Regions from separate parts of the Paenisporosarcina sp. genome, predicted to be linked through region 1. Evidence: riboswitches for the same ligand, from Rfam matches in the RefSeq annotation. Region 1 holds a riboswitch; each other region holds the start of a gene.
The links. A riboswitch is a leader RNA that binds a small molecule or an ion and turns the genes downstream of it on or off. The one in region 1 is predicted to bind cyclic di-GMP.
Positions count from the first base shown of each region.

Region 2: it holds a riboswitch for cyclic di-GMP, as region 1 does, so the genes downstream of both, AC3EA5_RS04260 (type II secretion system protein) here and AC3EA5_RS11330 (DUF5667 domain-containing protein) in region 1, are expected to answer to the same signal.
Region 3: it holds a riboswitch for cyclic di-GMP, as region 1 does, so the genes downstream of both, AC3EA5_RS15380 (DUF192 domain-containing protein) here and AC3EA5_RS11330 (DUF5667 domain-containing protein) in region 1, are expected to answer to the same signal.

Region 1 is NZ_JBYNRN010000032.1:23,709-34,400, forward strand. Features, by position in the region: gene AC3EA5_RS11295 (5-oxoprolinase subunit C family protein) at 1-285, shown strand, start outside; gene AC3EA5_RS11300 (DMT family transporter) at 367-1,293, shown strand; gene AC3EA5_RS11305 (hypothetical protein) at 1,339-1,764, shown strand; gene AC3EA5_RS11310 (zinc ribbon domain-containing protein) at 2,230-2,418, shown strand; gene AC3EA5_RS11315 (hypothetical protein) at 3,367-3,585, opposite strand; gene AC3EA5_RS11320 (aminotransferase class I/II-fold pyridoxal phosphate-dependent enzyme) at 3,784-4,947, shown strand; gene AC3EA5_RS11325 (M20/M25/M40 family metallo-hydrolase) at 5,042-6,661, shown strand; cyclic di-GMP riboswitch class I at 6,864-6,949, shown strand; gene AC3EA5_RS11330 (DUF5667 domain-containing protein) at 7,033-8,382, shown strand; gene AC3EA5_RS11335 (hypothetical protein) at 8,515-8,733, shown strand; gene AC3EA5_RS11340 (nuclease-related domain-containing protein) at 8,795-9,655, opposite strand; gene AC3EA5_RS11345 (S-layer homology domain-containing protein) at 10,125-10,692, shown strand, end outside.
Region 2 is NZ_JBYNRN010000012.1:207,821-218,512, forward strand. Features, by position in the region: gene AC3EA5_RS04250 (type IV pilus twitching motility protein PilT) at 1-785, shown strand, start outside; gene AC3EA5_RS04255 (type II secretion system F family protein) at 785-1,993, shown strand; cyclic di-GMP riboswitch class II at 2,060-2,143, shown strand; gene AC3EA5_RS04260 (type II secretion system protein) at 2,163-2,627, shown strand; gene pilM (type IV pilus biogenesis protein PilM) at 2,718-3,689, shown strand; gene AC3EA5_RS04270 (PilN domain-containing protein) at 3,704-4,291, shown strand; gene AC3EA5_RS04275 (LysM peptidoglycan-binding domain-containing protein) at 4,288-5,313, shown strand; gene AC3EA5_RS04280 (prepilin peptidase) at 5,330-6,085, shown strand; gene AC3EA5_RS04285 (hypothetical protein) at 6,172-6,810, shown strand; gene AC3EA5_RS04290 (Maf family protein) at 6,897-7,517, shown strand; gene radC (RadC family protein) at 7,507-8,205, shown strand; gene AC3EA5_RS04300 (rod shape-determining protein) at 8,300-9,316, shown strand; gene mreC (rod shape-determining protein MreC) at 9,331-10,239, shown strand; gene mreD (rod shape-determining protein MreD) at 10,236-10,692, shown strand, end outside.
Region 3 is NZ_JBYNRN010000041.1:38,160-48,851, forward strand. Features, by position in the region: gene AC3EA5_RS15325 (GNAT family N-acetyltransferase) at 1-600, shown strand, start outside; gene AC3EA5_RS15330 (hypothetical protein) at 628-759, opposite strand; gene AC3EA5_RS15335 (type II secretion system F family protein) at 800-1,717, opposite strand; gene AC3EA5_RS15340 (type II secretion system F family protein) at 1,721-2,683, opposite strand; gene AC3EA5_RS15345 (TadA family conjugal transfer-associated ATPase) at 2,680-4,116, opposite strand; gene AC3EA5_RS15350 (CpaE/TadZ family protein) at 4,130-4,945, opposite strand; gene cpaB (Flp pilus assembly protein CpaB) at 4,958-5,632, opposite strand; gene AC3EA5_RS15360 (pilus assembly protein TadG-related protein) at 5,641-6,543, opposite strand; gene AC3EA5_RS15365 (TadE family protein) at 6,553-6,936, opposite strand; gene AC3EA5_RS15370 (A24 family peptidase) at 6,933-7,451, opposite strand; gene AC3EA5_RS15375 (Flp family type IVb pilin) at 7,485-7,667, opposite strand; gene AC3EA5_RS15380 (DUF192 domain-containing protein) at 7,670-8,026, opposite strand; cyclic di-GMP riboswitch class I at 8,196-8,284, opposite strand; gene AC3EA5_RS15385 (DUF2254 domain-containing protein) at 8,513-9,859, shown strand; gene AC3EA5_RS15390 (GNAT family N-acetyltransferase) at 9,982-10,554, opposite strand; gene AC3EA5_RS15395 (NUDIX domain-containing protein) at 10,676-10,692, opposite strand, start outside.

The sequences.
Region 1 (10,692 bases):
AACAAGAATTTCGAAGAACCCTATCAACTAAAATCGGGTGACCGAATGGGGTATTTGTTCGAAGGTCCACCCATCGAATTCCATTCATCTGGAGATATTTTGTCAGAAGCTGTTGAACCTGGGACCATTCAAGTGAACAATAAAGGACAACTCATTGTTCTCATGGCGGACGCTCAAACAACCGGGGGATATGCCACGCTTGGTAAAATTGTTGAAGCAGATTTATGGAAAGTAGCACAGCTTCGACCAGGCGGAGAAATTCGCCTAAGGGACAGGCAAAAATAATCATTTACTTTAGTCCGATAAAGGATTAAGATATTCCTATTGTTTTTCGTTTTCCGAAAGAATAGGTGAGGTGCAATCCGGATGAATCAGTGGAAAATTTATGGCATACTCGTTTTTGTCATGTTCATATGGGGGTTCAACTTACCCGCAGTCAAATACTTAGTAGGTGAAGTTCAACCGGTCACAATGACCGCGTTTCGTATATTTGTCGCAAGCTTAACGGTGTTCGCGATTTTAGGCGTATTCAAACTTGTTCGAAAACCAACAACGCAAGAATGGAAATACATTGTGCTCGGAGCTATGCTGAATGTGGTAGGACATCATTACTTCTTGTCGATTGGGTTAACACAAACGGCTGGATCGACAGCTGGATTAATTTTAGGAACTGGACCAGTATTAACGGCGGTTTTGGTTTCTTTATTACTACGTATCTATCCTTCGAAACTTCAGTGGCTCGGATTCGTCCTAGGTCTTGGTGGAGTGAGTGCGACCATTTTAGCTGGCGGAGAAGGAGCGGGCGGATTTTCGCTTGGCGACATTTTCGTGTTTTTAGCGATTTTAACGCAAGTGTTCAGTTTTATAGTCATCAGTAAAGCTGCAAAAACGTTGGATCCACGCTTGTTAACAGCCTATATGTTCCTAGTAGGATCAGTTGTTTTATTCTTAATAAGTCTCGTTCAAGAACCAGGAGAAATCGTCGAGTTCTTCGATGTGCCACCTATGTTCTGGCTCGCATTCTTTGGGAGCGGCATGATTGGAACAGCAGTTGGACATATGTTGTATAACTATTCTGTCGGTCAAGCAGGTCCGTCAAAAGCGGCCATCTTTATTAACTTAAACACGTTATTTACACTAGTTGGATCGTCCGTCTTCTTAGGGGAAGACATCACGACACGACATATCTTCGGTTTAGTCCTTATTGTTGCAGGCGTAATTTTTGGATCCGGAGCAGCAGAGGATATGTGGAGAAAACGCAGAAATCGGTTGAAAGAACGTACTGAAGAATAACTTTTTTTGAATAAACAGGATTGAAACTGAAAGGAAGATTTCTAAATGAAGAAGTTTCTAATCGGAACAATCATTACATTAATGATTTTAGCTGGCCTCGGTTATGGGCTATATATATTTGGAACGAATACCGCTTCCGAAAAAATCGTCGATGACTACACAGCAAATTTAGAAGACAGTGGGCAAATGAATGACGTAAGAACAATGATCGAAAGCGACCCAGAACTGTTAGCAATGATGGAGGAAGCAAAAGCCGCTGATCCAAGCACATTGCCATTCACCACTAAAGGTGAAGCCACTCGAGTATTGGTAAACAAACTAGGTGTGTCTAAATTGAAAAATCTTCAAGCCAAAGCCCAATCAGGCGAAGCATCTAAGGAAGAAATTCTTCAAGTCTTACAAGAAAATCTGACTGAAGAAGAGATGCTTGCGCTGCAAAAAATAGCCTATGAAGAAATATATAATCAGTAACCACTCTTATTGTAGAGTGGTTATTTTTTTGCAATAATTAGTCCTTTGAAACAAAAATTAATGATTAAATATGTATAGCTATAAATGTGTTATAAAGTTTGCGATAAGAAGATGTTATAATAATTCAAGTAATATCTAATTCTTGAAAATTTTTGGTAGATAAGAAATTTATGATAGTGGAAAACTTCCTTAAGGCGACTCAAGTTCGGAGTGAAATGAGTCAATTCATTGATAATGTTGTGCATGTAAAACCCTAAGAAGTACAAACAATGTTTCATAGACATGATGGATGTAACCAAACACTTAAAACATAAGGGCACTAAGTTACATAAAACCTTTAACCTTTTACAATTTACCTATCAAGCTCCAAAATATCGAATACTCCGAAGAGTTTTGGTGCGAAAAAGGATTCTCAAGCATAGACCGTACAAGTTGTTTACTTAGAAAACTAAGGAGGAAATCCAAATGGCGTTACAAAAATGTCCAGAATGTAATAATAACGTATCAACAGAAGCAGAATCATGCCCACAGTGTGGTTACCCAATACGTGCAAAGAAAATAACGGTAGCAGGACCTGCAAACCAAGTAGGTTTAACATTTTGGGGCGTAGTCGGTGCAATCATAGTAGCGATTATACTAATATCGTTGTGCTAAAAATAGACAAACAGAAAAAACCATTACTACTAATGAGTACAACATTAGGCATAGCGGTTTTAATTATGTACACCTTCAATAAACTGTACCTACAAACCCACACAGATAATATATTAATAAAAAATCACCTTAACGATGTCTTAGCAGGGGTATTACTACTATGCTACATAAACGCACTTAGCATTATAAATAACCAACCTAAATTAATAGTAACAAGACTAAGTACGGTAGCTTTAATAACCCTATCATCAGGACTATTTTGGGAATACATAACACCCCTATACTTAAGCAAAAGCGTATCAGACCCCCTAGACGTAATAGCTTATATAGTAGGTGGAGTTTTATATTGGATACTGACTAAAAAGGAGTGGACATTAAAATGTCCACGGACAAAATTCACCACCTAAGCATCACAAACCTTAATGAGATAGAAGAACCATTAACCGTGTGAATCCATGAATACACCCCGCGAAATGAAGAATATACTCCATCAAAATCACAAGCATTATACGTGCCAGTTGGAGATCCAACTGGCACCATTTCAACACGTCCAATTGTGTGTGAAACGTGAATTTTAGAATGAGTGGGTATAATCCTCGAATAGAGCGGAAGAATTCTTGAATGCCCCTGTCCAATCCTAGAATTCACCGTGTGAATCCTTGAATATACCCCGCGAAATTGAGAATACAGTACATCAAGATCATAAGCAGAATATGTGCCAGTTGGAGATCCAACTGGCACCATTTCTGCACGTCAAATTGTGTGTGAAAAGTGAATTTTAGATTAGGTGGGTCGAATCCTCGAATAGAGCCGCCGAATCCTTGAATGCCCCTGTCCAATCCTAGAATCCACCGTGTGAATCCTTGAATACACCCCGCGAAATGGAGAATACACTCCCAATCACCCCATAAAAAAACCACTCCCAAAAGGAAGTGGCTAATCTACAATCTATCGATTCATGCGTTCGGCGACCTTGTATGCATCATACATGCCCCAAATCCATACGATAGGGTAAGTGATGAATCCGATTAATACGAACATCAAGGCTGCATTAACCATTTGAACAAGGATTAAAATTATCCCTTTCACGATTTCACCATTATATATTTGCCCAACACCTGTCCAGAAAAAGCTTAAGACAGCTGCAATACCAGGGTTTCTTAACATCATTAATTCCTCCTTAAATCTCTCATACTTAGTATACGGATATCTTTAATAAAAGTTTCAATTAAATGATCTCCATATATCAAATTCCCCTTAGCAAAACTCTTTATTTCAAATCAAAGACAACACTATACAAACAGTGCGGAAATGTTAACATAGAGTCAAAAGATTTCTTCATTTTATGAGAAGGGCTGAAGCCAGATGCCGATTACGATTAATGAGCGTGTGAAACAGATCTCCGTGTCGGGGATTCGTCAATTTTCCAACCAACTTGTGCATTACCCGGATGCTGTCAATTTAACGATTGGTCAACCCGATTTCCCAACACCCGAAAGTGTCAAGGCTGCAGGAATGGCTGCCATTGCAAATGACATGACAGGCTACTCGCATAATGCGGGACTGATTGATTTACGAAATGCCGTCAGTCAATTTTTTTACGATAAATATAACTTTCATTACAATGCGGAAAACGAAATCATAATCACGATCGGTGCGAGTGAAGCGATAGACGCGACCTTTCGAGCTATTTTAGAAGAAGGCGACGAAGTGATTTTGCCGGCACCTATGTATACAGGGTACGAGCCGATTATTACATTGCTTGGCGCAAAAGTGGTCTATCTCGACACTTCTGACACAGATTTTCAGCCTTCTGCCGAGAGGTTAGCTTCATTAATTAATGAAAAAACGAAAGCGGTACTTTTCAATTTCCCATCAAATCCAACGGGTGTCATGATTGAACCGGCGCAAATGGATGCTTTGGTAGACGTATTGAAACAACATGAAATCTTTATCTTAACTGATGAAATATATAGTGAAAACACATTTAATGGCGAACATCGTTCGTTTGCATCTTATAGCGAACTACGCGATCGACTATTTTTAATACACGGTTTGTCTAAATCCCATTCCATGACTGGATGGCGCATCGGTTTCTTACTCGGACCGAAAGAATTTATGCAGCACGTCATTAAAATTCACCAATACAACACGGTTTGTGCACCTTTGCCAAGTCAATACGGGGCAATTGAAGCGTTGACAAACGGGCGCGACGTTCCAGCTGCTATGAATAAAGAATATATCGAACGACGCGATTATTTGTACGGTCGATTAATCGACATGGGCATTGAAGTCGTAAAACCTAATGGAGCCTTTTACATGTTTCCTTCTATTAAAAAATTCGGCATGAGTTCATTTGACTTTGCGACGAAACTATTAAAAGAAGGCGGTCTAGCTTGCGTACCTGGAAGTGCCTTCAGCAAATACGGAGAAGGTTATATGCGTATTTCTTACGCCTACTCGATGCCAGTCTTAGTAGAAGGCATGAATCGACTCGAAGCTTTCATAAAGAATCTGGATAATCAGTAAAATCAATAGATCGGTACCAGGTACACAAACATTCATGAATGTTTAAACAAACACATTTGTTTGCGTACCTGGCACCCAAAAAGGAGTCCTAGAAATGACAGAATTATTATGGTCGACACCGGAAGCCTTACGCTCATTGCTTTGCGAAGTTGTAAGTTGGAAAAGTATGACGCATTCGGATGGAGAGCGGGAATTCCCACTTAAAGTTCAAGCGAAATTACATGGTGTGCCGTATTTTGCAGAAAATCCAGGAAATATCGAACTAACGGAAGCGGATCACGGACGTAAATTATTGACCGCTCTTTATAAACACCCGGAAGCAAAAGAAACCGTCGTCTTGATTAGCCATTTCGACACGGTCAATACAGAAGAGTATGGTGACTTAGAAGCTCTTGCTTTTGAACCGGAAATGTTAACAAAAGCACTTCTTGATATTAAGGACGAGCTACCTGACGAGGCACGAGTAGACCTTGAGTCTGGCGATTATTTATTCGGTCGTGGAACGATGGATATGAAAATGGGACTAGTTATGCACATGGGGTTAATTGAAAAGGCAGCTTCAGAAAACTGGCCAATCAATTTAATTTTATTGACGGTACCGGATGAAGAAGTAAACAGTTCTGGTATGCGCGCGGCAGTATTGAAACTCAACGACTTACGCAATGAGCATGATTTGACATATAAATTGTTTTTAAACGGCGAACCCGTTTTCTCTCAAGAACCTGGCGATCCAAATTTCTATATTTACTCTGGGACAATTGGGAAAATCATGCCTTCAGCTCTCTTTTATGGCATGCAAACGCACGTCGGTGAACCATTAAGCGGCATCACGGCGAACTATATTGCATCCTACTTAACTCAGCGAATGGAGTTTAACTCTTTATTCCAAGAAACGGTTCTTGGTGAAAAAACACCTCTACCCGTTTCATTGCAACAACAAGACTTAAAAATGGAATACTCGACCCAAACGCCATATCGTGCAAAAGCACTCTACAATGTCTTTTTAATGAAGCGTAACGCAGCGGAAATCATGGATTTATTCGAGCAAGTAGCTAAAGAATCGGCGGATGCTTGTAATAAAGACTATCAACGCATTTGTGAACGTGAAGGGGTTGAACCAGTTGGTGACATCCAAGTGTTGCGATACGAACAATTGATGGACCACGCAGAAAAGAAATTCGGCATGGATTATATCGACAGCGTCAAAGCGTTAGTCGGAGAAAACACAGAGTGGGACGATCGCGAAAAATCATTCCGGATTGTTGACACGCTGATGATCCAATGCCAAGAACTCGCTCCTGCGATCGTGTTAATGTACACACCACCATACTATCCAGCAGTGAACACGAGTGAAGACGAGGTAGTTGAAGCCTGCGTTAAGTATGTAAAAGAAAAAGGTGACATGGACTTCAATCTACCTGTCGAACGCATGCATTATTTCAACGGAATCTCGGACCTAAGCTATGTAAACTACGAAGACGTAACGGGTGGCTGGCAAGTGTTTGAAGCAAATACACCAGTATGGGGAGATTCCTATTCAATTCCGTTTGATGGAATGGCTGAACTACAAGCGCCAATCTTGAACGTAGGTCCTTTTGGTAAAGACGCTCACAAACGGACAGAGCGATTGCATATTCAAAGTGCCTTTGTCGAAGTACCTGCACTGGTTGAAGGTATGGTTAAGGAAGTACTGGTTAATAGGGTGAAAGTATAGAACGATTTTTAAATGATGATTACATGTCAGTTGGCCAGCCAATTGACATGTTTTTTTCATCCATCAAAATCGATTCTATTTATTCTATTAACAAAACTATTTACCTATTCTACTATTAGTTCAATTCACATGTGCAATATGATAGCTAAAGTTGTATAATATTGCTAGATAAGAACTAACTTAGTAAAAGTAATTAGTTCTCATTTGAAAAAGGCAAATTCATCGAAAGGTGAAGACGCAAAGTTCCAGACCTAATACCGAAATGGTAATGGTGGCTGAACCGCTGAAGAATGATGAGTATAAACTTGAATAAGTTTAATTCACATTTCTTCCTTGTTTTTCTATCACAATTAGAAAAGGGGAGTTTTTTTATGTCGATTTTTACTGGTAAAAGTTACAAATCACTACTAAGCGCCATGTTACTTGGAGGATTCGTTGTTAGTGCAGGAGTCAATCCGGCTTATGCAGATACGGACGAAAGTGTAGTTGATAGCGAAAATGAAGAGGTAATCGAAACAGAAGAGCCTTCATTGGTTCCAGGAGATTTCTTTTATTTCCTTAAAACAATTCAAGAAAATTTACAATTAGCTTTCACATTCAGTGATGAAAAAGAAGCGGAATTGTTAAATGCGTTTGTTGAAGAACGTATTTTAGAGGCTACTGCCTTATTTGAAAATGGTGAAGAAGAGTTGGCGAATGAAATTCTTCAACTTGCGATTGATCAACAAGAAGAAGCTATCGCTAAATTTAATGAATTAACAGAAGATGAGGCAACAGAAGATAGTACGACAGAACCAACTCCTTCTGAAGAAGAGGATACAACTGAAGAAGAAAACCCGACTGAAGAAGAAGGAACTACCGAAGAAGAAAATGCAGAAACCGATGAAACACCTGTGGATGAAGAATCTCCTGAATCGGATGAAGTCGTAGAAGAAGAACCTGCAACTGAAGAAACAGAAGAAGATTTAGCGCGTGCTGCATTAATCGAAAAATTCTCATCAAACCTATTAGCCCTACAAGCGGCATTAGAAAAAGTAGAAAATCCTAAAGCAAAAGAAGCATTAGCAAAAAACGTGCTAAAAGCGATTGAACGTCTAGACAAAAAAGTGGAGAAAAAATTAGCGAAATTAGCTAAAAAAGCAGCGGAAGAAACTGAAGAAACTCCAGAAGAACCATTAGAAGAACCTGCAACGGAAGAAGAAGTTGTCAATGAAGAACCAACAGAGGAACCAACTGAAACAGAAGAAGAGGTAGATACAGAAACTGCTACTGAAGAATCAACAGAAACGACAGAAGCTGACACTGAATCTACTGTAGAAACAACTGTTGCCGCTGTAACAGCCGTTACAAAAACAGTTGAACAAAAAACAACTGCGACTAAAGCAGAAACTAAAAAAGTTGATGCCGCTAAAAAAGCGGAAGAAGCTAAAGCAAAGGCTGAAGCTAAGCGTCAAGAAGCTGCAAAGAAGGCTGAATTAAAAGCTGCTGAAGCGAAAGAAAAAGCCGCACAAAAAGCAGAACAAGCAAAAGCAAAAGCTGAAGAAAAACGACAAAATGAAGCAAAAGCTAAGGCTGAAGCTAAGCGTCAAGAGGCTTTAAAGAAAGCTGCTGAAGCTAAAGAAAAAGAAAATAAATCAAAACGAGAAGAAAAATCCGATTCACAAAAAGGCAACAAAAATGAAGACAAATCTAATAATGGCAAAAAGGATAAAGATGAGTAATTCCTTTATCTCAAGTAAAGTTGGAAATTTCAATAGGGTGTGATTTAGATCGTTAAAAATAATATAATCTTACTCTTTTGTTTAATTCTAGCGACGATCTTGGGTGCTTATGCACAAGATATCGGAGGTTTATTGTCGCAGAGGGTAGGTAGTATATCTCCTTTTAGAAGTTTATTTATCGTAACCTTGAGTAGCTGGTTGCTGTATATACTTACAGCTGTATTAGCATACATTTTCAAACGGAATGATACTTTACAAAAGAAAAATTTCTTTATTTATGTGATGTTAACAATTATTGTTGGTGGACTCGTTTCGTTATGGTCGCTTTTTGTTTTAGCTATGTCAGGTTAATAAAAGACACATATTTTAAGCAACCAATTACAATGTGATTTCATTGTAATTGGCTGCTTTTTTATTTATATACTAACTCATTGAAATATAAATTATCCCTAGTTTTGCCTTTCTTTTTATATCCAGACGATTTCATAAAATACCCAACAGTATGCGAAGTTGTTGTATTAGTAAATGCTTTTAATTCCCGATTCGAAATGCTTGGACCGACCAGAAAGAACCAATCCGTCATTGCATCTGCAAACGGATTACTCGGCATGGTCATGCAACTCGGGCAATAATAACTGCGACTAGATTTTTTAAGTAAATGAAAGTCGCAACTAGAGCAAAATAAGCCTCTCTTTAAATCACTAGGGAGTATAGAGTATTTCGTGCATAAGGGATTGAGCGTAAAGGGGGTGTTTTCTGACCATAAAGAGGTTATGGTTGAATGAAATAAATCTTCAGCTATTAACGAAGAGAGGTTTTCGTATGCCTTCAATAAAATCGGTAGCTCACTAGCAACATGAACATTAGTTATAAAAGTTGATTTGTTAATAATGGTGGATGCGTAAGGAAAAATTACTGCATAAAAAACTGGAATCTCAATCTCATTTCTCTTAAGCCAGCGAACCAATCGATCTCGAATCGTTTCAGCTTGAACGCAAGAACAATCATGTGATTTTGTATAAGTTGAGGTAGTTTGAATCACTTGTCGAGGGGAGTCCTTAAAATCCAGTGAGCCTGTCCAATTCTTCACTTCTAAAATCAAGAAATATTTGCTGGTTCCAATTAAGACATCAATCTGTGAGCTTGAAATGATAGGGTCATGTAAATATAGATTTGGTAAAATAGCGTAAGGTTCTGCAAAAGCAACTCGTCGCAACACTTGATCAACTCGTTCTTCGCCACCAAATCCAGCCGTATAATTGTAAAGATCCATGCTAACTTTCTCATACATTGGATGTCGCTCAGGTAATCGCTTTTTCAACCGACTCAGCGCATCAATATTGACAGGCTTGTACCGCGTATAAAATATAAAAATCATCTCCTTTTCAAAAATCTATCAAATAATCTGATAACTTACAAGAGAACAAAAGAATTTTTTTCCAATAAAGAATTGTGTGTAAAACGTGAATACTAGAATAGCCCTCTCCAAATCTAGAATAGGCCAGTCGAATCCTTGAATAGCTCCAACGAGATATAGAATCACACCTTCAAATCCTCGAATACCACCCGCGAAATGTAGAATGTGAGATCACCACACAAATACAACACCCGTGAAATCTAGAATACTCCAACCCGCTAATCCCACAACAACACATACAGGAAAATCTCCCCACAACAAAATCCTCATTCCAATCTATCCACTATTTGCTATTATATGAGAAACGTAGAAAGGAAGTGGAACCTTGAAAAAGCTAAAATGGATAGTTTTGGCATTGCTATGTTTGCATATGTTACTACCTACTCAAACGAGTGCAGCCGGTTTTACTGACGTCCCAACAAGTCACTGGGCTTACCAATCAATTACTAAACTATCTAATTCAAATATTATTAATGGATATAACAATGGAAGATTTGGTCCTGATGATCGAATCACGCGTGCTCAAGCTGCTATATTAATAGCGAAAGCTTTAAGAATCCCTTTAGAAACATCTTTTAAACCAAGTTATCAAGATATCAATCCTACAACTGGAGGATACAAAGAAATAGTAGCTCTTACGGAGAAAGGAATATTCTCGAATGCTACGAAATTTAATCCTAGCTCACCATTGTCAAGAGACCAAATGGCAAAAGTTCTAGTAACGGCGTATCAAATCATTGTAGATGATAATCATCAAGTGAAGTTTCAAGATGTTTCAACGACAATGACCTTACATTCTTATGTTACAACAATTGCAGAAGTAGGAATATCAGTCGGATATTCACCATTACAATTCGCACCAAAGACATCTGTTACACGTGCTCAAATGGCAG
Region 2 (10,692 bases), on a different contig from region 1:
ATGCTTATCATCAAAGGGATTGTATTGGTCTTGCTTTTCGAGTTATTCCAACACATATACCTACTTATGAAGAACTATCATTGCCACCAGTTCTTCGAGATATTTCAACTCGTCCCCAAGGGTTAGTTTTAGTGACTGGGCCAACTGGTTCTGGTAAATCAACGACATTGGCTTCTATGATATCGGAAATGAATAAATCGATGAAAAAACATATTATTACACTTGAAGATCCAATTGAGTATTTACATAGTCATGGAACATGTATGATTAATCAACGTGAAGTAGGTTTTGATACGAAATCATTTTCATCTGGTTTACGAGCCTCTTTAAGACAGGATCCAGATGTCATTTTAGTTGGAGAAATGCGAGATTTAGAAACCATTTCTACGGCAATTACCGCTGCTGAAACGGGGCATTTAGTTTTTGCAACCTTGCATACTACCAGTGCAGTAATGACCATTGATCGAATCATCGACGTTTTTCCGCCTAGTCAACAACCGCAAATTCGAATTCAACTTGCATCTGTTCTGCAAGCCGTTGTTTCTCAGCGATTATTCCCTAAAAAGGAAGGGAAAGGTCGTGTTGGTGCATTTGAAGTATTACTAAATGTACCGGCTGTAAAGAATTTAATCCGTACTGAGAAAATTCATCAAATTACTTCGGTTATGCAATCTAGTAGAAATATTGGAATGCGAACAATGGAATCGGAAATAGAACGTTTGGTTAAAGAAGAAAAAGTTAGTTTTGATAGTGCTAGTCCATATTTATCGGAGAAGACGATTTAATGGGATACTATGGATATGAAGGTCGAGATCGAAAAGGATTAGTGATCGCTGGTAGTATTAAAGCTACTTCAATAACCGATGCAAAACAAAAATTGACGGTTAAAGGTATTTCTACAAAGAAAATTGAAGAAAAAACCGGGATTCTTTACACGGAGATTCCTTTATTGGAAAAATCCATACCTTTTAAAGAACTCGTTATATTCATTAGACAGTTTTCTACTTTGATTAAAGCTGGAATTACGATTTTGGATGCAACATCAATCTTAAAAGATCAATCTACTTCTAAAAAAATGAAAATTGTTCTTGGGGAAATATTAGATGACTTACGGGAGGGTTACCCCTTCTCAGAAGCTGCTTCCAAACACCCGAAAGTTTTTCCAACTCTCTTTTCAAATATGTTACGTGCAGGTGAAGCGGGTGGGCAATTCGATGAAATATTAGATCGACTTGCACTGTACTATGAAAAATCTCACACGACTCGTCAAAAAGTGAGATCCGCAATGACTTATCCACTTGTCTTGTTAGCAGTTTCGATATTGGTCATTGTCTTTATGATTGGATTCATTGTTCCTCGATTTGCAGGAATGTTTTCTTCATTTGGAGCAGAACTTCCTTGGTCAACTCAATTACTTTTGTCATTAAGTTCAGTTGTAACAACCTATTGGTGGATATTTATACTTGTTATCACAATTTTAATATTCGCCTATCAAACGGTTAAAAATAAATCTACTGTCCGTTATAAAATTGACTCTTTAATATTGAAAATTCCTGTGTTTGGTCCTCTCATGAAAAAAGCAATTCTCGCGAGAATGACACGAACACTTAGTACGCTATATGAATCGAGTGTTCCAGTAACGCAAGCACTTGATATAGTTGAAAAAGTAGTAGGAAACTCCGTAATTGAAAAGTTATTGAGAGAAGCAAGTGTAAGTGTGCAAGAAGGGAATTCAATTGCCAAACCATTTGTAGGACATTGGGCAGTACCACCATTTGTTTCTCAAATGATGATTTTAGGAGAAAAGTCAGGTACTCTTGATTTTATGTTAGATAAAGTCGCCGATTTTTATGAACAAGAAGTCGATCAAAGTGCAGAACAATTGAAAACATTGTTAGAGCCTATGCTCATCTTGTTTATAGCAGTCGTAATTGGAGGAGTTGTGGCGTCTATCATGATACCGATGTTCTCGATTTTATCGGAAGTTCAATAATTTTATAACTTTAGACATATTTCGACTTGAAATAATTGTTTACCAACCGATAATATAGGTAATAGGAAGAATGATGGACGCAAGGACAAATTACCTGTATGTGGGCACTTGGGTAATTTTGAGCAAATAGTGCACCCACCCATTGAAAACATTTAGGGGAGAGATTTAGATGAGAAAATGGTTAAAGCACTTAAAAAATCAAAAAGGGTTAACGCTAATTGAACTATTAGCAGTAGTCGTAATCCTAGGAATTATTGCAGCAATCGCTGTACCGGCAATTGGGAATATTATTGATAATTCTAAAGATGATGCACACAAATCTAATGCATTGTTGATAATAAACTCAGCGAAACTTGGAATTGTTAGTGGAGAAGTAACTTCTTCAATGCTTACTGATAACTTAATTACTTTAGATGAATTAGTTACAGCAGGAGTTTTAGATGGTCTACCTGCAGATCCTTCAGTTGATGGAACAACATATAGTAAAGGTTCATCGTTTGTCAAATACATTCCTGCAAATGCTAGCACTCCAGCAGCGTACAAAATAACATTAAAAAGTAATAGTGGTACTTTATATTATAAAGCTGATATAACAGAAACCGAAATAAATGCTGGAGCAGACCCAACTCCATAACTATCTGATATAAATAGCCCTTTGCTTTTAAGCAGGGGGCTATTATTATAGTTAATACATACATATACATAGAATTAGAGGTGACGAAGATTGTCGACATATTGGGGAAATCATGCAGCAGTGTTTATTACATTTACGAAACGATATATCCGTATTTTAGTCGGCAATCGGAAACACCAATATACGCATGCGATTCAACGTATTATTGAAGATGGTTGGATTGACAAAAGTGAAATCATTCAAGATGAACAATTGGTTCGTGCTTTAACTTCGGTTGTAAAACAATATAAATTGGCAGGATTAAAAACATATGTCTCCTTTTCCTCACATGAATTATTACTTCGTTCAACAAAATTGCCACTGAGTGTTCCGATTGAAGAGTTAAAAGGCAGTTTATATATGGCGCTTGGTGAATCATTCCAACTTCCTTTCCAAGATCCTATTATTGAAATCGTTGGTACTGCAGAAGTTGATGGTAAAAGAGAGGTTCGTGCATTAGCTGTTCCGGAAGAAGGCATCAATAAAATGGTGGCCATACTTAAGCAATCAAAACTACGACCAGTTGTTATGGATGTTCCATTTTTAAACCTCTATCGTTTATTTCAGGAACAATTTCATTTAACTGAAGAACAGAATATATTATTAATTCATGCGGAGTTAGATGGAGTTCAGTTAAGTATGTTCCACAATCATGAACCGGTTTATGTTCGAACCTTTACGTTAGTTCCACCAACTGAATATACGGCTTTTGAATCAAGAACAGGTTTTCAATACATAGAAGTCCCAAAAGAAGATGTCGTATTTACCGAACATATGAATATGATGAAAAAAGAAATTGAACGATTACAGTCATTTTATCAATTCAATTTACAACAAGGTAAACAAAAAATCGACACGATTTGTTTAGCAGGCGATCATCCTCATTTAGGTGAGTTAAAAGAAAGTTATGCAGATTCAGAAGACATCAATGCTTTTCTCTTACATGAACAATCTTGGGGAACGAAGACAGGGTATAAGATTCCAGACTCATTTGCAGAATTAGTTGGCCTTTCTTGGAAGTAAAAGGGGTATTACATATGCGACATGTCGATATCAATCTCATACAAACTAAAAATAGACCGAAAGAATGGCTTTTTATCTCGGTTTTTTTAGTGATTCTTCTATTTTGTTTATTTGCCTGGATATGGTCGATTTATCATGAAAAACACCAACAAGTTGAGAACTTAGAGAATTTAATTGCATCGCAAGTTTCAATTCCGGTTGCAACGGAAGAGGATCCTAGGGTGGTTGAATTTGATCGTTATGAATCCGCAGTAGAATGGGCATCAACTCAGCCGTATTCTAAAATTGCAATACTAGTAGAGTTATCAAAAAAACTACCAGTTCGTGGTTATTTCACCTCTTATGTATTCATTGATGATTCAATTGAGTTAGAGGTTCAATTTGATAGTCATGCTGAAGCAGCTTTCTATTTAACTTCAATTCAACAATCCCCATTCATAAATGAAGCCAGAATTTTATCTGTTACTAAAGATACACTTGCTCAAGAAAATGCTGTTAATGAAGAAACATTTGTTCAACCTAGGACCATTGCAGTGTATTCAATTTTGTTAAATCAAGATGCATTGAAAGACCTTGATTCCGAACAGGAGGGGTCTCCATGATTGTATTTGAACGAAAACATTGGCAAGTGATCATAGGTGTGTTTAGTGCATTATTTATTTTAGGAGTTTTATTTTATTTTTTATTAGTAAGACCAACAAATGAGCGTATTGAGCTTTTAAAGACACAAAGTCTAAAATCTGAAGTTAGTGAACCAGTGAATGAAGAACCTGTTTCCATTTCAGAGAGTGAAATTGCAATTTTGACCCAAAAAGTGCCGATTACTAGAGAAGAAGAATCCATTATATTAGACTTGGAAAAATCGGCTTTAGCCTCTGACACATTATTAGACTCAATTGTATTTCAGTATGATGGCTTGATAAATGAACAATTCACGGAAGTTGAAATTGAAGATGGTTCACCATCTGAAACAGATACAGAATTGGTTATTAGCGATGACGCAATTCAACAAACGCAACCTGTTCCACCTCCTCCTGATTTAAAAACAATTGTTGTTGAGCTTGAAATCCAATCAAAAGATTATGAAAGTATGTTGCTGTTTCTAGAAGAAATGGAAAAGCTAAATAGAATTTATACCATTGAAACGTTTGCGTTTACAGGATTTAGTGAAGGAGAAGAGAGAGTAGGTCCAATGGAAGATTTATTTAACTATTCCATTCAACTTGTGACGTATTATGCTCCTGATATCAATTTACCGATAAAGATGGATAATCCTGCGTCTTCAGAAGAAGCGGAGAAGATTAATCCTTTACAAGATGTTACAGAAGTAAAAGAAACGATTAGTTCCTTAGAAGGTAGTAGCATATCTTCAAGTGAACAAAGTATCTCCGAGATAACTGAACAGGAAGTAGTTTTAGATCCTCCTTCTGAGGTCTCTGAACAACCTGCAGCTTTACAACAACCTGCTGAAAAAAGTCATGTTGTTAAAAGTGGGGAAACCTTATTTTCAATTTCAATGGATTATTACGGCAATCGAAATGGCGAAACCATTATCATGAAAGCGAATAATAAAAAAGTGAATACCGTATTTGTCGGAGAAGTTTTACGAATCCCTTCCTATTAATGAATTGAGGTTTTTTATGATAATCACAATTTCCATATTCTTTTTCTTATATGGATTACTATTTGGTTCCTTTTTTAATGTTGTCGGTTTAAGGATTCCAAAAAAACAGTCAATTGTTAGTCCTCCTTCAACATGTTCGAATTGTAAAAGGAGATTAACAATTTTAGATTTGGTTCCCGTATTTTCTTATATTTTTCTAAAGGGAAAATGTCGTAGTTGTGGACAAAAAATTCAATGGATCTACCCGGTGATGGAATTATGTACAGGAATTCTATTTTCCATTGCCTATCTAAAACTAGGATTCTCTAAAGAACTAATCGTTGCTCTCCTTTTCATTTCCATGTTAGTCATCATCACTGTTTCAGATTTAGCTTATATGTTAATTCCTGATAAGGTATTAATTTTCTTTGGCGTTCTATTAATATTTTCAAGAATACTTTCACCACTCACTCAATGGTGGGATAGTGTGGTTGGTGCCTTTATAGGATTTGGTATTTTATTATTAATTGCCATTTTGTCGAAAGGTGGTATGGGTGGAGGAGACATAAAACTGTTCCTTGTGATTGGCTGGGTGCTCGGAATGATTCCAACCTTACTGACCTTATTTGTGGCTGCTTTTGTTGGGATGATTGCTGGATTTATTCAATTGAAAATAAAAAAGGCGGATAAGAAAACGCCAGTACCTTTTGGACCTTCTATTGCAGCAGCGTCACTGATAGTTTATTTTTATGGAGATATCATACTCGAATGGTATACAAATTTGTTTATATAAGACGAAAACTTTTTTTGACGAGACGACATGAGTCTCGTCTTTTTTTATGGGCGACGTGATAGGGTGGAGAAAAATGAGGTGACCATATGCGGATTTCTAGAACATTTTCAAAGTTTTCTTACACACTAGCACTTCTCCACGGTTTTTTAATTGGAGCTGTATCCATCGGTTTGTTTGCACTTTTAATTCAGTGGCAAGATATTCGAAAGGTGGATACACCAGAATTAGTCACGCCTGTAGAAGAAAAAGAAGAAGTTGAACCTGTTGTTGCACCAACGGATGATAAAACCGTATTTCCCTTTTACGCAAAACAGTATGGTGTCTTTTCAACGGCTGAAGCAGCGGCAAACTTGATGCAGACTAATCCTTCTTTAGCATCTTCAGCTGTTATTTTAGCAGAGGATAAATATTATGTATGGTCAGCGGTAAGTGTAGTAGAAGCTGAAGTGAAAAATGCAGAAAGCAAAGATTCTTTTGTTAAGCCTTTTCAATTATCAGCATCTGGTTGTACGGAAGATCATCTAAAAAATATACCTCTTTTGCTTAGCGAAACAGATCGGGCAAAATTTTATTTTGAAGGAGTAGAGGCGAGCGTTAAGATTCCTGAAGACTGGAAGTCGAATATTGCAGCAATATCTAAGCTTTCAAAGGAAATTAATGTTGTTCGTGCACAGCTATTATCTCATTACGGAACGCAAAATGAATGTCTCAAAATTGAGTTTTAATACCTAAAAAACTGTGGTTTTTAAGTTATCTCCATTTACGATTAATTTTCATTTCCTGTGTGATTTTGTATGATATCAAAAAGGAGATGTTTGATATCAAATTAACGACTAAAAAACCACTCATATTAGCAAGTGCTTCACCCAGAAGATTTGAATTACTATCATTATTAGAAGTGCCTTTTAAAGTGAGAACTGTCGAGGTTGATGAATCTAATATACTTGGAGCGACACCTGGAGAAAAAGTATGTAATACGGCGATGGCTAAAGGTTTACCGATTGCGGAAAAATATCAAGATGCCATTGTTATAAGCGCAGATACGATTGTTTTTTTGAATGAAGAGCCTTTATATAAACCGGTTGATAATAAATTGGCCACTCAATATTTAAAAAGGTTATCCGGAAATATTCACACAGTTTATACAGGTGTTTCGATTTTTCATTCCGGAAAATGTCATACATTCTTTGAACAAACGAATGTTCAATTTTATCCTTTATCGGAAGAGTGGATTCAACTTTATGTGGAAAGTGGTGAAGGGGCAGATAAGGCAGGAGGCTACGGCATCCAGGGTGCTGGAGGTTTTTTTGTAGAAAAGATTGTAGGGGATTATCATAATGTTGTGGGATTACCAATTGGGAAACTTTTTAAAGAGCTAAAGTCTTTAGGTTTACTTTCCTTTGGTGACGAGGTTGATTCCTATGACAACTGAAATCTTCCCGACATTAATGATTCGAGATGTACATGAAGCCGATCGACCACGAGAACGTTTAATTAGACAGGGTGCCGAAAGTTTATCTAATCAAGAATTAATCGCGATTCTTTTAAGGACTGGTACGAAGCAAGAATCCGTTCTTCATTTAGCAAACCGTGTTTTAACCTATTTTGAACAACTTCACGAACTAAAAACTGCGACGATTGAAGAGATGACTGCAGTTAAAGGTATTGGGGAAGCAAAAGGGGTTCAATTATTAGCGGCAATTGAGTTAGGAAGACGTTTAGCTCAGCAAAAAACAGATGGGAAATTTACAGTTCGTTCACCGAAGGATGCGGCTACTTTTTTAATGGCAGACATGACGTCGTTAAAACAAGAAAATTTTGTTGTACTTTTTATGAATGTGAAAAATCAAGTTTTGCATAAACAAACAATATTTATCGGCAGTTTAAATGCCAGTATTGTTCATCCACGAGAAATCTTTAGAGAAGCTGTAAAACGTTCTGCTGCCTCCATCATATGTGCTCATAATCACCCTTCAGGCAATCCTTCACCATCACCCGAAGACATTGAAGTGACGAAAAGATTACAAGAAGCTGGTAAAATTATGGGAATCGAATTATTGGACCATGTAATCATTGGTGACCATCAATTCATTAGCTTAAAAGAAAAGGGGTACATGTGACACTATAATTTTCTTCATTTATCCGTTATAATGAAAGTTATGATTTCAAGTAAGCTGAGAACAACTGGCTAAGGATAGAAAGGAAGAAAATTACGTGTTTGGATTTGGAGCAAAAGATGTCGGGATTGACCTTGGCACAGCAAATACTTTGGTATTTATTAAAGGAAAAGGGATCGTTTTACGCGAACCTTCAGTAGTAGCTAAAAATACGAATAATGGCGATATCGTCGCTGTTGGTAAAGATGCTAGAAATATGATAGGTCGAACACCAGGTTCGATTGTTGCAATTCGCCCGATGAAGGATGGGGTTATTGCAGATTTTGATATCACAACTGCTATGATTCAGTATTATTTAAAAGAGGCTATGAAAGTAGCTGGCGGATCATGGAAAAAACCAAACGTCATGATTTGTGTACCATATGGAATAACTTCAGTTGAGCAACGTGCAGTTATTGACGCAGCAAGACAAGCGGGTGCACGTGAAGCTGTTACGATTGAAGAACCATTTGCAGCTGCAATTGGATCGAACTTACCAGTCTGGGAACCTACAGGTAGTATGGTTGTTGACATTGGTGGAGGAACAACTGAAGTAGCTGTTATATCTCTTGGAGGGATTGTCACAAGTGAATCAGTACGTGTAGCTGGAGATGCAATGGATCATGCCATTTCAGGTTATATTCGTAAAACGTACAATTTAACAATTGGTGAACGAACTTCTGAAGCTATTAAAATGGAAATTGGTTCTGCTAAAGTGATAGATAATATCGAGACTATGGAAATTCGTGGTCGTGATTTAGTTACGGGATTACCTAAAACGATTGAAATTACATCACAAGAAATTGCTGAAGCTCTTAAAGAATCAGTTGCTGCAATTATTGAAGGTGTGAAAAAAACGTTGGAACAAACTCCTCCTGAATTATCAGCTGATGTTATGGAACGAGGAATCGTCTTAACTGGCGGTGGAGCACTTCTTAAAAATCTAGATAAAGTAATCAGCGACCAAACGAGTATGCCGGTCTTTATCGCAGAAAATCCCTTAGACTGTGTGGCAATTGGTACAGGTATGGCGTTAGATCATATGAATGTCATTCGACAACAGTCTAAACATTAAGGAGGTTTGCTTCAATGCCGCAATTTTTTTCGAATAAGCGATTGATTATGTTGCTTGTCGGGGTGATTTTTCTTGTGGCATTGATCAGTTTCTCTCTCAGAGATCGTGATCATGCTTCTTTACCTGAACAATTTATTAAAGATGTAGTTGGTTTTGGACAATCTATTTTCTCTAAACCGACGCAATACATAACAGGTGTTTTCGAAAATGTTGATTCTTTGTTAAATACTTACGATGAAAACAAACGATTAAAAAGTCGTTTAGAAGAGTTTGCTAAATTGCAGGCTGACGTAAATGTTTTAACTTTAGAGAATTCGACATTACGCGAAATTGTAGACAAAGAAGAAAATCTTCGAAAATATGAGCCGATTCAAGCAACAGTTATCGCAAGAAACCCCGATCAGTGGGAAGAAAAAGTTGTACTTGATAAAGGGACAATTCATGGTGTTGAGGTTAATATGGCGGTCATGACTTCTCAAGGGTTAATTGGTAAAGTGTTTTTAACGACATCGTTTACATCAACAGTAGAGTTGTTATCGACTCAAAACCCTAATTATCGTGTCTCTGCCATGGTAACAGTTGATGGAGAGAAAAAAGTGTTCGGTTTAATTGAAGGGTATGATGATGAAAGAAACGAATTGATACTTAAACGAATTGATTCCAATATTGAAATTAAAGCAGGACAAAAAGTAATGTCATCAGGTTTAGGTGGAATCTTCCCAGAAGGGTTATATATTGGGGAGATTACGGAAGTAACAACCGATGATTTTGGCTTAACTAAAATGGCGTATATCAAACCAGCAGCAGACTTTGCATTATTAGATCATGTAATGGTAGCCAAGAGATCAATGCCTAGTGCAAGTGGAATTGATGGGGAAGTTATTGTTGAAGAGGAAGCAGAAAAAGAAGAGGATCCTTCATGATTCGATTCGTTGTTCCTCTTATCGCCATTGTTTTGTTTTTTTTAGAACCTGTATTTGGCTTGTTTTCTCCAATTGAATTGTATGGAGAATACCGTTTTTTAGTCCCTCGATTCTTAATTATGTACTTAATTTTTATCTCGATTTACTATAGCCGAAATGTAGCTATGATTTACGGTTTAGTATTTGGTCTATTGTATGATGTGACTTACATTGATATTATTGGATTGTATTCATTTTTATATCCATTAATATGTTTAATTGCGAGTTTCATTGTTCGATATATTCATCAAAATTTACTGGTCACGACCACATTGTCATTATTGTTGGTAGCTTTACTTGAGTTTGTTTTGTATCAATTTTTCTTATTAATCGGACTAACTGATATGTCCATGAGCAATTTTGTTTATGGAAAACTGATTCCAACGATGATTGCCAATTCTATTTTTCTAATTA
Region 3 (10,692 bases), on a different contig from region 1:
CGCAGAAAGGGTCTTTTTCAACAATTATTTTCTGAAGCCATGGACGTATGCGAAAAGCGTGGCTACAAGAAAATTCTTCTCAATGCACCTGCAAGTTCACAAGCGGCGAAAGGGTTTTTGAATAAACAAGGTGCCGCGTATGCATTCACAGAACATCAAATGAAGTGGGAAGAAAAAGAGTTGGCAGAAGTCAGTGGGTTTACGCTACGACAAGCTGATGAAAAGGATATTGCCATGCGAGCGCGTCTAGATGTTGAAGCTTTTGGGGTAGATGAAGAAAGTGCTACCGCTAATGAGAGTAGAATTGATAACGATGAAGACACTGACATGTTAATGATTGAAGTAGACGTGGAAGTGATTGGGAAAATCCGTGTTAAACGTGAAGACGGAGAAGCTTGGATCTACGGATTTTCCATTTTGCCAACACATCAAGGTAGAGGAATCGGACGGAAAGTGTTGCAACAAGTGGTGCGCGAACAAAGTGCTAAAGGGCACTCACTTCACTTAGAAGTGGAGACGAAAAATGCACACGCATTATTGCTTTATGAGTCAATTGGTTTTAAAGTGGTCCACGCTCAAGACTATTATCGATATAAATAGAAAAAACGAGTCCACGTGACTCGTTTTTTATTTGGTTTGAGGTCCTAACGCCAATAAATCTTCTCGTTGCGACAAATTATGGTTCGCTAACGCCATATTATCGCGTCCTAACGACAATAAATGAGCCCCGAACGCCAAAATATCACCCGCGAACGCCAATATAAATTCTCTTGTAACAAAAAAACGCCATTTCGGCGTTTTACATAAAAGTCTCCATCAATTGAAGCAATACAGGTCCTAATAATATGATGAAAATACATGGGAAGATAAAAATAACGAGAGGAAAGAGCATTTTAATCGGTGCTTTCATTGCTTTTTCTTCTGCACGTTGTTTGCGACGAATTCGCACTTCTTCCGATTGTATTCGTAAAATTTGGACCATACCAATTCCTAATTGTTCTGCTTGAATGATATTCCCAATCAACATCTGAATATCATCCACTTGTAAGCGTTCACGAACGCCAGCGAGTGATTCTCTGCGGGTCTTCCCAAGACGTAATTCCTCAAGACAGCGCTGGAATTCATCTGCCAATACGCCATGTTTTTTAGAAACTACCTTACTCAATGCTTGGTCAAAACCTAAACCGGCTTCCATACTAACTGCAAGTAAGTCGATGAAATCAGAAAGCTCAACTACCGCTTTATGATTGCGTGATTTGATTTTCATTTTTAGAAAAGCGTGAGGTAAATACATACTTAATGCGATTGTAGCTAACAGCATAAATAGGAGTTTGCCAATCGAAACATTAGCTATTACAAGGATAATGAACATGAAAATCGGCAACACGATTAACAATCCAAGTTGTAATATTCGAAACTCAAACGGCGTCATACTGTATGGTGTACCAGCTTGAAGCAATTTCCGTTCGATTTTTTCCGCTTTACCACGTTTATTCGTACGATTAAAACTTCTTTTAAACTGTTTAATGCGTGTATCAAATAAACGTTGAAACAAGGACTCCTTTGCATTCACGGTAGTCGATACGATTTTTTCTTGACGTTCTTCACCAATCACCAATGCAATACGTTGTTTCCTTGAAAGAATGGCTTCATTTCGTGCCAATACTAAGCCCAATAAGACAAGTGAAATGGTGATGAGTGCAAATAATTCAATCATTCGCTACACCTCGATTGTTGTGATTTTCATAATAAAGAAAAAGCCAATCATCATGGATACGGCACCCACAGCTAGTAAAACAAGACCAATCGGATTGGTGAATAGTACGAGCATATAGGGTGGGTTAACAACGAACAACATACCAGCTAATCCAAGCGGAAGTAAGGCAATAACCATTCCTGACATTTTCCCTTGGGCAGTTAACGTCTTAATTTGACCTTGAATTTTAATACGTTCACGAATGGTGTGAACGATTTTTTCTAAAACGACAGCTAAATTACCACCAACTTGACGCTGAATCAGAATGGCTTGGATCATCAAGTCTAAATCATTACTTGGCATTCTCTCTTTCATTCGGTTCAACGATTCTTCAACTGTAGCTCCGTATTGCATTTCTTGCAGGACGATCGCTAGTTCTTCTTTAACTGGAGAAGGTGACTCTTCCATGACATTTCGTAAGGCTTGAAAGAAACTAAAACCAGCGCGTAATGCATTTACTACCGTTGAAATCATTTCAGGTAAATAATTGTTGAATTGCTGTAGGCGTTTCTTTTGCTTTGATCTAACAATCATCTTCGGTAATACAAATCCAAAAATGGCACCAAAAAACAGTACCATTATAGCTGGCTTGAACAAATAAAATAACAGTCCGGAAAAAATGACAGAAATCCATTGGAACATAACGTATTCTTCCGGTTTTAATGGAATCCCAGCTCGTTGTAACATCATTTCTATCGATTTATTTTTATCCTTCGCTTTTAACCGCTTTCGGACTTTCTCTTTAGCGGTAGTTAAATCGACTATGCGACGCATTTCTTTATCGGATTTTGGCTCATCACTTTCACTATGAATGAAATGCTGTAATCGTTTGTTCATTTGTTGTTTTTGGTAAAACACTTTGACCAATAAAGCTAGAAAGAACAAAGTAGATGTGACTAATAATAAAATATATCCGATTAGCGTCATAACGTAATCTCATCTTTTTCAATGAAAACATGAGGAGGAATATGGATTCCTGACGTCTCAAGTTTTTCATAAAATTTCGGCCGAACACCTGTCGGGATTAATTTACCACGAATTTTACCAGATGCATCGACCCCAGCTTGTTCATAAACGAAAATATCTTGGAGAACAATGATGTCACCCTCTAGCCCTTGGACTTCCGTGATTTTAACAATCCGGCGAGTTCCGTCTTTTAAACGAGATTGCTGGACGATTACATCTAAAGCTCCTGAAATTTGATCACGAATCGCTTTTACAGGTAAATCCACTCCTGCTAATAAAACCATTGTCTCTAAACGTGAAATCATGTCACGAGGACTGTTCGAGTGACCTGTCGCAAGTGAACCATCATGTCCTGTATTCATCGCCTGTAACATATCAAGTGCTTCAGCACCACGGACCTCACCAATAACGATACGGTCAGGACGCATACGAAGGGAATTCCGTACAAGATCACGAATCGACACTTGTCCATTGCCTTCAATATTGGCTGGACGTGACTCCAATGTCACTACATGGTCTTGAGTAAGTTGTAATTCTGCAGCATCTTCAATCGTTACAATTCGCTCGTCCGCAGGAATGAAACTAGATAATACATTAAGCGTAGTCGTTTTCCCTGACCCTGTACCGCCACTAACGAAAATATTCAGTCGGGCTTTAACGCACGCTTCGATAAATAAAGCCATTTCTTCCGTAACCGTTCCAAATGATATTAAATCCTTAATAGTATAAGGGTCCTTCGAGAATTTACGGATGGTGATTGTCGGTCCATTTAATGCTAATGGAGGAATAATCGCGTTTACTCGAGATCCATCCGGCAGTCGAGCATCAACCATTGGGCTACTTTCATCAATACGTCGACCAATAGGGGCAACAATTCGTTCGATCACATTAAGAACATGTTCATTATCTCGGAATTCGATATCGGTTAATTCAAGACGTCCATTACGTTCACAATAAACATGGTCAGGTCCATTGACCATCACTTCAGATACCGATTCGTCTAAAAGTAGGGGATTGATAGGACCAAATCCTGTTAATTCATTAACTAAATCAGCCGTTACTTTTTTACGGTCAATCGATTTCCGATAAGACTCTTCTTCTTTTAATACTTCTTGAACTAATCGATCAATTTGTTGATCTAAATCATCATGTTCCACTTTCAAATCAATCGTCGCTAATATTTCTTTTTGAATGAGCTTTTTAAACTCTTGTTCTTTTTCTTGATGAACAGCTGTGGGTTTAACAACTTTCACTTCAGGCGCAACAGGTAAAGGAGGAGGGGAAGGAACGACATTCACGCGTTCTTCTACAGGTGTTACTTGCTCAACTTTTTCTGCAACTTCAATTGGTTCGGTGAGTTGCTGTTTTTGTTGCAATCGATTCAGTAAACTCAAGTTCATCTCCTCCTTATTTTTTGCGTCCAAACCACAGTTTTTTGGTTCGTTCTTTTCGACTGTCCGTTTCATCATCAGCATGATTATTCTTAACAATACAATCCGCCAAGCGTCCTAAGTCTTTCGCTAAATCAGTTCCACTTCGACGACTGACAACGGGAATACCAATATTTAATGATTGGCTAGCTAATTTAAAATTGTTTGAAACAAACTCTGCATCAAGTAATTGAAGCATCGCTGGGATTTCTTCTGGTTTAATTAAACCTTCCATATCGTATCGATTGATGACTAATTTTATCTTAGAGGTATAACCAAGTTGATCGAATGTTTCTAACAACTGCTTGGTGTTTTTTAATGCTGTCATATCAGGAGTGGTAACGACTAGAATATCATTCGCAATATCGAGTAAGTCGAGTGTTGTTTCATGAAATGCATAGCCACAGTCAATAACTGTATAGTCGTAATGGTCTTTTAACATATGAACCGCTTTTTTCATCACATCATTCGTTACTAGTTCCGCATGTTCAGGACGTTCTGGAGCAGCTAAAACTTGAATGCCAGATTCATGATTTGTTAAATAGTTGGAGATAAGAGAGTGGTCAATTCTTGCGATGTCTTCGGCAACATCTTTCATCGTGACAGATGTTTTTAAATCTAGGGCAATTGCAATATCACCAAATTGGAGCTTTCCATCAACTAAAGTGATGGATAAATATTTTTTTTGAAGTGCAATTGCTAAGTTTGTAGCTAAAAATGTTTGACCGACGCCACCTTTAGCGCTACATAGGGCAACTACTTTTCCTGTTTTCATTTGTCCTTGTAATTCCAAGGTGGCACCTCCTTAATTATTCGTCGTAACTTCACGACGGTGAAGAGTTAAATGTAATGTTCCACTTTCATGTGCTTGCACCAAACTTACGGTATCTTTAGGATCTATTTCAATTGTGACTGATGAATATTCTACCAGTTCATCATTTTCGTCACGAACCGTCATTTTTTGACCAATCGCTAAAACGCGCACTTTACCATATAATAATGATGTTTTAACGACGGGATCTGTTGTAGAACCGATTATTTCAGTAAATAAAACATCTACAAAATCCTCTGCTTCAATCAGATTTGATACCGATTGAACAAGGTTCGCGCGTATGGAAATTGCTTGTTTCCCCTCGGTGATTTTTTTCGAAAGAACATCATTGATTTGTTGGACAGATTGAACACGAGCGGGAAGTAGAACTTCATCACTTTCAATGCGTGTTGTTGCCAATTTACCAATAACCTCATCTACCGTTTTTAAGCTTGATGCATGGACAGAGGATTTTGGTTTCGTTGTTTCGGTAACCATCTCTTCAGTAATGACCGTGTTCTCCTCAATCATTTGAGTAGAGACAATCACTTTCTGAGTTTCTTCAGGTATTTCACTTTCTTTATTTTTTGAAGAAAGTGTGAATGCAAAAACAAGGGTTGTAATAAGTCCCATGACGATGGCTAATAAAAATAATGTGCGAGAACGCATGTGAACACCTACTCTACTAATCGAATTGTGTATGCACCTTTTTCGGATGCATCATCTAACTGAAAACCTGTACCGACACGTTTTAAGAAAACGCCTTTAATCGTTTTATCTTTGGAATCCATTGGCTCAGAAATATAAAAATAAGCAAAACCTGTAATTTTCACTTGTTTCATTTGATTGGAATCTTGATTATAAGGAACATATACGGGTATTAATAAAATCCTCGGACAATCCCTAGCAGTCATATCATTGCAAGTAGAAATCAAATAGTCGACAGCTGTTTTAGTGGGACCAGCGATATTACCAGTTTGGGTATTAATGATATCGCCAATTTTTAATTCGCCATCGAAGCCATACATTAAATTTTGTTCGTATAGTTTAGCACCGGGTCCTTCAAGTGCTAGTGCGCCGAAATATCCTGTATCGCCTGCAGTTTCATCCACTTTAAGTGTGTATTCATTCCCATAAATAAGAGGGATGGATTCATCAATTCCAATAGGAGCAGCCCCTGAAGCTCGGCCCATTTTACCGATTTCGACAGTGGCTTTTACTTTTACATCCACTTCGTTAAATCCAACGATGGAAGAGAAAAACAATGCAACAGGTTCATTTAAATGAACTGCTACGCTTTTTTCGGGTGTTACTGTAATACCTTGAAGATAGGGAAGTACATCATGTGCATCTAAGATCCCTTTAACAATATTCGTTACAGGTTCCCCTGCATTTGTTGTTAGTTCCTGTCCACCAGATAAGGCAGCTGCGTTGGCCGCTTTTTGAAGATTTGCCTTTGACATATATAAATGGCCGCCATCGACGACTAATCCAGCAAAAGCTGTCAGAACAAGCATTAAAAAAGCTGCAATCAGAATGATATTTCCTCGTTCATCTTTGTGAAAATCACGCATTTTCATCGCTTAACCTCACTCCACTCGAATTGTCGAATCCACTTGAATATCAATAGGTCCGTTAATTACTAACTCAGCTAAAGGCATAATGGCGTTCATTTTATAAGAAAGGGTCACAGTTACATCGTCGCCTGATTCACGAATGCTATCACTTGGCGTAATCGAAACGATCATTGAATTCCCATTTCCTGCTGTGAAATGTTGTTTAGCATACGACTCCATTTCAGCATCTGTGTAACCAAAACTACCGAGACGAACGGTTTCTTGCGCTGTAAAATGCATCGTCGAATACGTGTAAGCAACTCGTCCAAGATCAATGATGAATACTAAAAACAATAAAAAAACAGGAATGACAAGCGCAAATTCAACGAGAGATTGACCTTTCTCCTCGCGAATCATAGGCGAATCACTCCTTGGAAAATCATTGTGCATAATGCGCCTCCTACAATAGCAACACCATACGGAAATGTTTGATTGGATGAATGATTTCGCACAACGGCTAATTTCATTCCATACGTCATGAGGCTGTTGCGGTGAAATAAAGTCAGCCACTGCTTAGATTTTATTAACCTAAACAAAATGAGAAGTAGTGCAACCACTCCGCCAATAATAGACATATAAACCGCAGTCGTTAAAATGAAAACTGATCCTTGAATGGCTCCGATTACTGCCATTAACTTCACATCACCAGCACCCATGCCCTTCATCATGTATGGAATCAAAAGGATGGCGAATCCAACAACCAATCCTAGTAAACTACTTGTTAGACCAATCCAGCCATTAGTGAAAACTTGTAAAATCAAAGCGAGAAGGAGGGAAGGAAGCAACACATGATTATAGATTTTTCTGCTTTTCAAATCTGTAAACAAACAAATTATCATTAAAACGATGAGTAATCCATCTAGTAGTTGCATCCATATTTTCTCCTCTCACTTAAAATTTGTAACTTATTCTGGAGCAGTTTCGTCTGTAAATGCAGCTGTTACTTTTTTGAATTGTTCAACAATAGCGTCTCCGAATAATACTAATAGTCCAACAACCCCAATTGCGATAATTCCCAATACCAACGCATACTCAGCCATACCTTGTCCTTCTTCTTCGTTCATGAAATTTTTGATCCATTGTGTCATGATTATTTCTCTCCTTTTGGTTGTATGTGTAGTTTTTGTCCTTCTTCAAGTGCGAGTTCTTCGATGCGACCTGCTGCTAATTCAATTACCGAATAAGCTTTAGGGATGTGTAGTCCACGTTTTCCTGGAGCGACAAATTGTTCGAGTCCAACCACTACTTGATTGGCATCTAAGTAGACGATGTCAATCGGGTATTTCATAAAATACGTGTGAACCGATCGGCAGGGTTGAATATGAATTCCGGATTGACGAGGAAGTGATGATGTGAATAGAAGTCCCTTTAAACGTTTTCCAAAGGAGTACGCAGGTTTAACATTATTCGCAATCACAGTTCCTTGTACCGAGTCAATCACTTGCACAACTTCACCTCCAACATAAAAAAATGAACCCCGCCTACCGAAAGCGGGGTTCACTAATAGATTAGTAGATATCAAAATGTTGTGATGGCTAATTTTATAAAAGGGCATTAGACCCTCTTGCAAATAGTGATCACTCGTTTTGCATCTCTAAAATCTTATGCCCTGTTCTTTCGGTAGCTGGCTGGCAATTGTGTTTGTACACAAGAAGCCCCTGTAGCTTTGCGTCGCTGACTTTCATCAGGTTTGCCTTTATCGAGAATCAGTAACGAAGTACATCACTTATTTCTCTTATTGCCTATAATAGGTGCAGAAGAAGATTCTGCATATAGTCTAAACTATTCCTTTTGGTAAATTTTATGCGTGTAAAAAGATGTGTTTTTATTCGCGAAAAATTATAATTATAAGAGATTCGACTTATTCCATTAGTCACGCGTATTGATTATATTCACTATATGTTACAGTGTTTATATAGAAGGAGATGGGCGTATGGACCGTTATTGGTTGAAAATTAAGGAAAGTATTTGGTTTATTCCGACCTTATACAGTTTAATATCAGTTGTTATTGCCATTATTTTTTCAACAATTGATCATTTATATGATGATATTTTGCTTATGTACGTCCCGCATGTTTTATTAACAACAGTCGAACTGGCTCAAACGATATTAGGTGGCTTGTCTGCAGCACTTTTAACGATGACCACATTTACGTTCTCGACGATTATGGTTGTTCTGACAACCTATTCTTCACAATTCTCTCCTAGAACACTAAAGAATTTTGTTCGCGATCCAATGGTGTGGCGGGTATTAGGGGTGTTTATGGGTGGGTTTATATATACCACGTTATCTCTTCTATTTATGCAAGAATCAATTTCTGGCGAATCGGTTATTTCATCATTAGTAGGCGTATTATATGCGATGGTTTGCTTAGTGTTCTTTGCGATTTTTATTCACCATATTGCAAAAAATATTCAGGTGAATACGCTCATTGAGAAGTTAACAATTGAAGGGGACGAAGCGGTTGGGTGTTATAAGGAACTTCTAAAGAGAGAAGATATGACAACCAATATAGATGGACATTGGACAGTTAAAAAGATGGCTTATCCAATAAAGGCAGAAAACGATGGGTATATTCAATTATTTAATCTAGAACAAATGGTGAAGGTTGCTCAAAAATATGATGGGCAAATTGAAATTGAATGTTGTATCGGTGATTTTGTTCAATCAAATACACCAGTAGTTACACTTTATGTGAATGAATTAATTGAAATAGAAGAAGATCCTGCGCAATTATTTACGATTGGAAGAGAAAGAGATACAAGACAAGACCCGGTTTTCGCGATTCAAAAGATGGTGGAAGTGTCCCTTCGTGCTATTTCACCAGGAATTAATGATCCAAATACAGCCATTCATAATATTCATCAATTAGGTAGATTGTTGGGAAGTTATAGCCAATTACCTCAAGCAGATTTTGTGTTTAATGATGTGAAATCGATTCATAGAGTGAAATTGAGAATACATACCTTTGAAGAAGTGTTGTATCACACGTATTATCAGTTAAGTCATTATGGAAAAGGGGATATATCCGTTTTGGCAGCTATCTCTGATTCACTAATTAATGCCGCTCAACTGGCTCCACTTACAGCAAAAGAAGAACTGTGGAAAATTCAGTTATACATGATTGAAAGTATGGATGGGACAGAAATACAGTCATTAGATCGTCAATTCTATCAAAAGAAAATTAATCGTTTAGCGGAGTTGGTTGGAACAACAACGATAATATTGAAAAACCAAACCAATGATTATTTTGAGGAAGGTTATGAATTAAAACCATAAGAAAACAAAGCTTGCATCCATAATGGTGCAAGCTTTGTTTTTCTTAAACAGATATCCAAACATACATAACTTCTATCAATTTAAAAAAGAGCGCCGTGGGAAATTGGCGCTCTTTCTTGTACTTAATATTCTTTTAGCATATCTGTTTTTTTCTCATCTTTGTACTCAAGTACTTCATGAGAAGGGTCATACGAATCACCATAAAAGTGTTCGTCTTTAAACGTATGGATGTTTTCATACGTCCATTTCATTGCTTTGTAGATTTCTAATTCATCTTGATCTACAGGAGACCAGTATAAGATTTCAAGAACTGTGTTTTCACCTGTTGCAAGTGATCGACGAATATAGCCGATACGTGAGGCATGTTTGAAATCTTCACGGGCGTAAAATTTCAAACGTTTTTCGGTGTCAGTATCTTCATAGTTCACAGGTTCTACTTCAAGTAGAATGGCTTTGTTTTTCTCTTTTAATTTATTTAATAACTTTCGACCCAGTCCTTCGCCACGTGCATCTTTAGAGACAAACAAGTAGTCTACGAAGATGAAGTTTTCAAACTCAACGTACATGAGAACGTGTTTTGGTCCTTCGTCTTTCATATACACATTGCCTTTTTCAGCAAGTAATGTCTCCATATGCTCTTTTGACTTCATTTCTTCGACTGGGAAATATTGATTTAGTTTTTCGTACCAATTCATACAAACAGTCTCCTTCCAAAGTTTTAGTTTGCCCGGAGTTTTTGTTTTAAGAGGTTAGATTATAGAGGAACAAATGAGACGGGAAAAAACCCTCGTTGATATGTATACCCTATTCTAACACTTATAAACATGTTATAA